One region of the Streptomyces sp. NPDC051041 genome, then DNA from elsewhere that is predicted to be linked to it. Evidence: riboswitches for the same ligand, from Rfam matches in the RefSeq annotation. Region 1 holds a riboswitch; the other holds the start of a gene.

Region 1 (3,593 bases):
AGCAGTACAAGCCGCTCGAACTCGGCCCGACGGTCGACGAGAACGGCGTCCAGCGCAAGGTGACGGGCTCCGACCGGCTGCGCGCCAAGCTCAGCAAGGCGTACTACGGCGAGGAGTCCCAGGTTCCGAAGCCGACCGTCGAGGAGTACAAGGAGATCACGAGCGGCCACGGCCACCACTGATCACTGCGTCGCCACGCCACGGCCGAAGGGCCCCGTCCGGTGTTCGGACGGGGCCCTTCGCCCTGCCCGGGGGTGGATAGGGTGGGAGGCGCCAACGACGCGTACGACGACCAGGAGCGGCTGATGAGCGCTGTGACCCCCGCTGGAGGCGACACCGCGGCGGGCCGCACCTGGCCCGCCCTGCTGAACGGCCTGCTGGACGGCCGGGACCTGTCGTCCGACGACACCGCCTGGGCCATGGACCTGATCATGCGCGGGGAGGCGACCGACGCGCAGATCGCCGGGTTCGCGGTGGCGCTGCGGGCCAAGGGGGAGACCGTCGAGGAGATCTCCGGTCTCGTCCGGACCATGTACGAGCACGCCCACGTGATCGAGGTGCCGGGGCGGACCGTCGACATCGTCGGCACCGGCGGCGACGGCGCGAAGACGGTCAACATCTCCACCATGTCGGCGATCGTCGTCGCCGGCACCGGCACCAGGGTCGTCAAGCACGGCAACCGGGCCGCGTCCTCGGCGTCCGGGGCCTCCGACGTGCTGGAGAAGCTCGGCGTCAACCTGGAACTGCCGCCGCGGCGGGTGGCGGAGGTCGCCGAGGAGGCCGGGATCACCTTCTGCTTCGCGGTGAAGTTCCACCCGGCGCTGCGCCACGTGGCCGCGGCACGCGGCCAGCTGGGGATCCGGACGACGTTCAACTTCCTCGGTCCGCTGACCAACCCGGCGCAGGTGAAGGCCCAGGCGGTGGGCGTCGCCGACCCGCGGATGGCGCCGATCGTCGCGGGCGTCTTCGCCGAGCGCGGCAACTCCTCGCTGGTGTTCCGGGGCGACGACGGCCTCGACGAGCTGACGGTCACCGCCACCTCCCGGGTGTGGGTCGTCCGCGACGGCAAGGTGACCGAGGAGACCTTCGACCCGCGGGACGTCGGCGTCGGCCTGGTGCCGGTGGAGGCGCTGCGGGGCGCCGACGCCTCCTACAACGCCGAGGTGGCGCGGCGGCTGCTGGACGGTGAGACGGGGCCGGTGCGGGACGCCGTCCTGCTGAACTCCGCGGCGGCGCTGGTGGCGCTGGAGCCGACGGCGGCGCCGCTGACCGAGCAGATCCGCGCCGGGATGGCGAAGGCGGCGGAGTCCATCGACTCGGGCGCGGCGAAGCGGACGCTGGAACGGTGGGTGGCCGCCAGCAACAAGTGAGCGGCTCCGCCCGGTGCCGGTGCTCCGCGGGAGCGCCGGCACCTTCTCGTGTCCCGGTATCCGGACATCGGTTGCGCACCGGCGACCGGTTCGCATACGTTCCCGCACAGGTCATGAGCGACAGCCATCAGGCCCCGGCCGGCTGTCCGGCAACCCTCCGTCCGTGGCGGGGTGCCCCGGGTGAGGACCAGGCCGCAGGCAGCAAGGTCTGCGGCAAGCGCGGACCCCTCGCGAAACCAGGGGTCCTGGTCGTTCGAGGGAGCCTTCCGTGAGCAAGCGAATGCGTTAGGGCCGCAGAGCCCCGCCTCCGCACACCCTCTTCCGCCTTCCCCACGCCTGAGCCGTGCGCGCTCGCGTGCCGGATCCGCCTGCCTTCCACGGGAGTACACCCATGTCCGTCTCCACCGCTGCCGCCACCGCCGCCGACCGGTCCGTCCGCGCCCCGCTGCCCGTCCTGGGCGGGGACGTCACCGTCCCGCTCGTCACCGGCGGCGAGGTCGCCTACGCCGCGCTCGACTACGCCGCCAGCGCCCCGGCCCTGCAGCGCGTGTGGGACGACGTGGCCGCCTACGCGCCGTACTACGGCAGCGTGCACCGCGGCGCCGGGTACCTCTCGCAGCTGTCCACCGACCTGTTCGAGAACGCCCGCAGGACCGTCGCCGAGTTCCTCGGCTGCCGGGAGACGGACCAGCTGGTCTTCACCCGGTCCACCACCGACTCGCTCAACCTGCTGGCCCGCGCGCTCCCCGCCGGCTGCCGGGTCTTCGTCTTCGAGACCGAGCACCACGCCGCGCTGCTGCCCTGGCGGCACGCCGGGGTCACCTACCTCGACGCCCCGCGCACCCCGGGCCAGGCCGTCCAGACCCTGGAGCGGGCCCTCGCCGACCGCGAACCCCACGGGCCCGCCCTGGTCTGCGTCACCGGCGCCTCCAACGTCACCGGCGAGCTGTGGCCGGTGCGCGAGCTGGCCGCCGCGGCCCACGCGCACGGCGCCCGGATCGTGCTGGACGCCGCCCAGCTGGCCCCCCACCACCCCGTGTCCGTCCGGGACCTCGACGTCGACTGGGTCGCCTTCTCCGGGCACAAGCTGTACGCGCCCTTCGGCTCCGGCGTGCTCGCCGGCCGCGCCGACTGGCTGCGCGCGGCCGAGCCGTACCTCGCGGGCGGCGGCGCCAGCCGCCGGGTCGCCCGGCGCGCCGACGGGGGCGTGGACGTGGAGTGGCACGAGAGCGCCGCCCGCCACGAGGCCGGGTCGCCCAACGTCATCGGCGCCCACGCCGTCGCCTCCGCCTGCCGGGCCCTGACCGAGGCCGGGTTCGACACCCTCGTCGCCCGGGAGCAGCACCTGATCAGGAAGGTGCGGGACGGGCTCGCCGAGGTGCCGGAGGTCGGGATCCTCTCCCTCTTCGGCGACGACGCCCCGCGCGTCGGCGTGCTCTCCTTCGTCGTCGAGGGCTGGAACAGCTCCCACTTCGCCGCCGCGCTGTCCGCCGAGTACGGCATCGGCGTCCGCGACGGCCTCTTCTGCGCCCACCCGCTGGTGCGCACCCTGCTCGGCAGCGACCCGCGGACCCGGGGCGAGTGCGGCGGGCCCGGGGCGGCGCCCGGCGCGACGCCCCTCGACGCCGTCCGGGTCAGCTTCGGCGCGGGCACGCCCGACGAGCACGTGGAGCGGTTCGTGCGGGCCGTGCGGGAACTCGTGCGGGACGGCGCGAAGTGGAACTACCGCACGCAGGACGGCCGGTGCGTGCCCGACACCCCCGCCTGAACGCCGTGGGCGGGTGACCGGGCGCCCGGCGGGATCACCCGCGGGGCGTGCCCGGCGACGGCGGCGTCAGCTGTCCAGCCCGATCGCGAACGCCGCCTCCAGGTCGTGCTGCGAGTACGTGCGGAACGCCACGTGCGTGTCCGTCGCCTCCACGCCCGGGATCTTGCTGATCCGGCCGGGGATGACCTCCGCGAGCTCCTCGTGCTCCCTCACCCGGACCATGGCGATCAGGTCGTAGGTGCCGGTGACCGAGAAGACCTCGCTGACGTTCTCCAGCGAGGCGATCCGCTCCGCGATCTCGGGGATCCGGTCCACGCTGGTCTTGATGAGGACGATCGCGGTGATCACGGCTGGTTCTCTCCCTCGGGGGCCGTCGCTGGGGCGCTGTTCACTCTAGTCGTACGGCCGAAGCACACCCATGCGAAGACGAAGCCCAGCCCGAACCCCACCAGGTG
Region 2 (3,593 bases), on a different contig from region 1:
GCCCTCGGGGGTCGGCGTCTGGAGCCCCTGCTCGAAGCGCACGTCGTCGTCGTTGACGTAGACGTTGACGAAGCGGCGCAGCCTGCCCTGGTCGTCCAGGACGCGGGCGGCGATGCCGCTGTGGTTCTTCTCCAGGTCCTCGATGACCTCGGCGAGGGTCGTGCCCTCGGCGCTCACCTCGGCCCGGCCGCCGGTGTAGGTGCGCAGGATGGTGGGGATGCGGACGGTCACGCTCATGCGAGGCCAGCCTCTCGGAAGGAGTCCAGGGTCGGGCGGATGGTGGCGGTCGGGCCGGTGCCGGCCACCGCGTCGAGGGTCTTCAGGCCGTCGCCGGTGTTGAGCACGACGGTGGTCTTCGCCGGGTCGAGGACGCCGTTCTCGATCAGCTTGCGCGTCACGCCCACGGTGACGCCGCCCGCCGTCTCGGCGAAGACGCCCTCGGTCCGGGCGAGCAGCTTGATCGCGTCGACGACCTGCTCGTCGGTGACGTCCTCCACCGCGCCGCCGGTGCGGCGCGCGACGTCGAGGACGTAGGGGCCGTCGGCCGGGTTGCCGATCGCCAGGGACTTGGCGATGGTGTTCGGCTTCTGCGGGCGGACGACGTCGTGGCCGGCCTTGAAGGCGGCGGACACCGGCGAGCAGCCCTCGGCCTGCGCACCGAAGATCTTGTACGGCCGGTCCTCGACGAGCCCGAGCTCGATCAGCTCGCGCAGCCCCTTGTCGATCTTGGTGAGCTGCGAGCCGGAGGCGATCGGCACCACGATCTGGTCGGGCAGCCGCCAGCCGAGCTGCTCGCAGATCTCGTACGCCAGGGTCTTGGAGCCCTCCGCGTAGTAGGGCCGCAGGTTGACGTTGACGAAGCCCCAGCCCTCGCCGGCCGGGTCGCCGATCAGCTCGGAGCAGAAGCGGTTCACGTCGTCGTAGGTGCCCTCGATGCCGACGAGCTCGCCGCCGTAGACGGCGGCCATGACGACCTTGCCCTGCTCCAGGTCGTGCGGGATGAACACGCAGGAGCGCAGGCCGGCGCGGGCGGCGGCGGCGCCGACGGCGCCGGCCAGGTTGCCGGTGGAGGAGCAGGACAGGGTGGTGAAGCCGAAGGCGCGGGCGGCCTCCAGGGCCTGGGCGACGACGCGGTCCTTGAAGGAGTGCGTCGGGTTGCCGGAGTCGTCCTTCACGTACAGGCCGCCGGTCACGCCGAGTTCGCGCGCCAGGTTGTCGGCCTTGACCAGCTTGGTCCAGCCCGGGTTCAGGTTGGGCTTGTCGGCCACGTCGGCCGGGACCGGCAGCAGCGGCGCGTACCGCCAGATGTTCGCGGGCCCCGCCTCGATGCGCTTGCGGAGCTCCCCGGCGTCGTAGGACGAGAAGTCGTAGGCGATCTCCAGCGGGCCGAAACACTCCTCACAGGCGAAGACCGGGCCGAGGGGCACGCGGTGACCGCATTCGCGGCAGGAGAGCGCCGCGGCGGGGCCGAGGTCCACGGTGGAGTCGGTGGTGCTTGCAACTGTCTGCGCAGCCATGTGAGGCGAGGCCCTTTCTCCTCATCTTCCCCACGGCGTACCTCGCCGTGAGACGGAATTGGCACCTTCCCTGACCGGGAGCCTCGCGAAGACGAGTTCGGCTCAGGGGGGTTGCCGGGGCTTCATCGGGCCGTGTCCCTCTGCCCCTCTGGATGAGCGGTATGTGGTTGTCGACGCACCGGACCCCCGACATGGGATGGTCACGAGCGTTGTTCAAGACTGTAACCGAAGGCCAGGACAGTTGAGAGAAGCCGTCCGAACCGCGAGACAACCGTGAGGAGCCGGACACCGTGCTGGAAGAAGTCGAGCGCTGGCTGAGGACCCGCTCCTGGTCCGTGGGCGACCGCCCGCTCCACCAGGTCCTGGCCGCCAAACGCGCCACGGGCCAGTCGGTCAGCGTCGTGCTGCCCGCGCTCAACGAGCAGGAGACGGTCGGCGACATCGTCGCCGTGATCCGCCGCGACCTGGTGCGGCGGGCCCCGCTGGTCGACGAGATCGTGGTGGTCGACTCCGGGTCGACGGACCGTACCGCCGAGGTGGCCGCCGCCGCGGGCGCGACCGTGGTGCACCGGGACGAGATCCTGCCGCGCATCCCGGCCGTGCCCGGCAAGGGCGAGGTGCTGTGGCGCTCCCTGCTGGTGACCCGCGGCGACATCGTCTGCTTCGTCGACGCCGACCTCAGGGAGTTCTCCTCGGACTTCGTCACCGGGATCGTCGGCCCGCTGCTGACCGAGCCGGGCGTCGACCTGGTCAAGGCGATGTACGACCGCCCGCTGGGCGGCGCGGCCGGGCAGGGCGGCCGGGTCACCGAGCTGATGGCCCGCCCGCTGCTGAACATGCACTGGCCGCGGCTGGCCGGTTTCGTGCAGCCGCTCGGCGGCGAGTACGCGGCCCGCCGCTCGCTGCTGGAGCGGCTGCCGTTCCCGGTCGGGTACGGGGTGGAGCTGGGCATGCTGGTCGACGCCCTGCACCTGGTGGGCCTGGACGCCCTGGCCCAGGTGGACGTGGGCGTGCGGCGGCACCGGCACCAGGACGGGCAGGCCCTCGGCCGGATGGCCGCCGCGATCTACCGCACCGCGCAGCTCAGGCTGGCCCGCGGTCACCTGGTCCGCCCGTCGCTCACCCAGTTCGTGCGGGGCGAGGACGGCTTCGAGCCGCGCACGTACTCCGTGGACACCGAGGAGCGCCCGCCGATGGCGGAGATCGCGGAGTACGCGGCGCGCAGGGCGGCCTGAGGGCGGCCCGGGGTCGTATACGGCCCGGATACGAGGCCGGGTCGTACGTTTGAGCGGTTGGGGGCCGGGCTAGGTTGAGGCGTATGGCTTCGACGAACGGTGCTGCTCAGGTACTGGTGGCCTCCAACCGTGGCCCGGTCTCCTACGAGGTGCGGGACGACGGCTCGCTGCACGCCCGGCGGGGCGGCGGCGGGCTGGTCTCCGGACTGTCCGCCATCGGGCCGGACGCGGGCGCGCTGTGGGTGTGCTCGGCCCTGTCCGACGGCGACCGGGAGGCGGTGCGGCGCGGGGTCGGCGAGGACGGCGTGCGGATGCTGGACATCCCGGCCGGCGTGCACGCCGACGCGTACAACGGGATCGCCAACTCGGTGCTGTGGTTCGTGCACCACATGCTGTACCAGACACCGCTGGAACCGGTCTTCGACGCGGAGTTCCGCCGCCAGTGGGCGTCGTACGAGACCTACAACCGGGCCTTCGCCGAGGCGCTGGCCGAGGAGGCGGCCGAGGGCGCGGCGGTCGTGGTGCAGGACTACCACCTGACGCTGGTGCCGGGGATGCTGCGCGAGCTGCGCCCGGATGTGCGCATCGGCCACTTCTCGCACACGCCCTGGGCGCCGCCGGAGTACTTCCGGATGCTGCCGGACGACGTGGCCGGGCAGGTGCTGCGGGGCATGCTCGGCGCCGACCGGCTGGGCTTCCTCACCCACCGCTGGGCGGAGGCGTTCACCGCCTGCTGCGAGCGGTTCGCCGGGGGCCTGGGGAACACCCGGGTGGGCGTGCACGGGCTGGGGGCCGACGCGGAGTTCCTGCGCAAGCGGTCGCGCGAGGCCGACGTGGACGA

What was found. A riboswitch is a leader RNA that binds a small molecule or an ion and turns the genes downstream of it on or off. The one in region 1 is predicted to bind S-adenosylmethionine.
Region 2: linked by a shared signal. The riboswitch ahead of thrC (threonine synthase) and the one ahead of ACIBAI_RS08965 (aminotransferase class V-fold PLP-dependent enzyme) in region 1 are both predicted to bind S-adenosylmethionine.

The regions. Positions count from the first base shown of each region.
Region 1 is NZ_JBITFM010000004.1:58,964-62,556, forward strand. Features, by position in the region: gene ACIBAI_RS08955 (cytochrome bc complex cytochrome b subunit) at 1-182, shown strand, start outside; gene trpD (anthranilate phosphoribosyltransferase) at 306-1,370, shown strand; SAM riboswitch class IV at 1,480-1,596, shown strand; gene ACIBAI_RS08965 (aminotransferase class V-fold PLP-dependent enzyme) at 1,762-3,138, shown strand; gene ACIBAI_RS08970 (Lrp/AsnC family transcriptional regulator) at 3,205-3,486, opposite strand; gene ACIBAI_RS08975 (rhomboid family intramembrane serine protease) at 3,483-3,593, opposite strand, start outside.
Region 2 is NZ_JBITFM010000005.1:24,070-27,662, reverse strand. Features, by position in the region: gene ACIBAI_RS10810 (MoaD/ThiS family protein) at 1-237, opposite strand, end outside; gene thrC (threonine synthase) at 234-1,517, opposite strand; SAM riboswitch class I at 1,536-1,676, opposite strand; gene ACIBAI_RS10800 (glucosyl-3-phosphoglycerate synthase) at 1,808-2,752, shown strand; gene ACIBAI_RS10795 (trehalose-6-phosphate synthase) at 2,836-3,593, shown strand, end outside.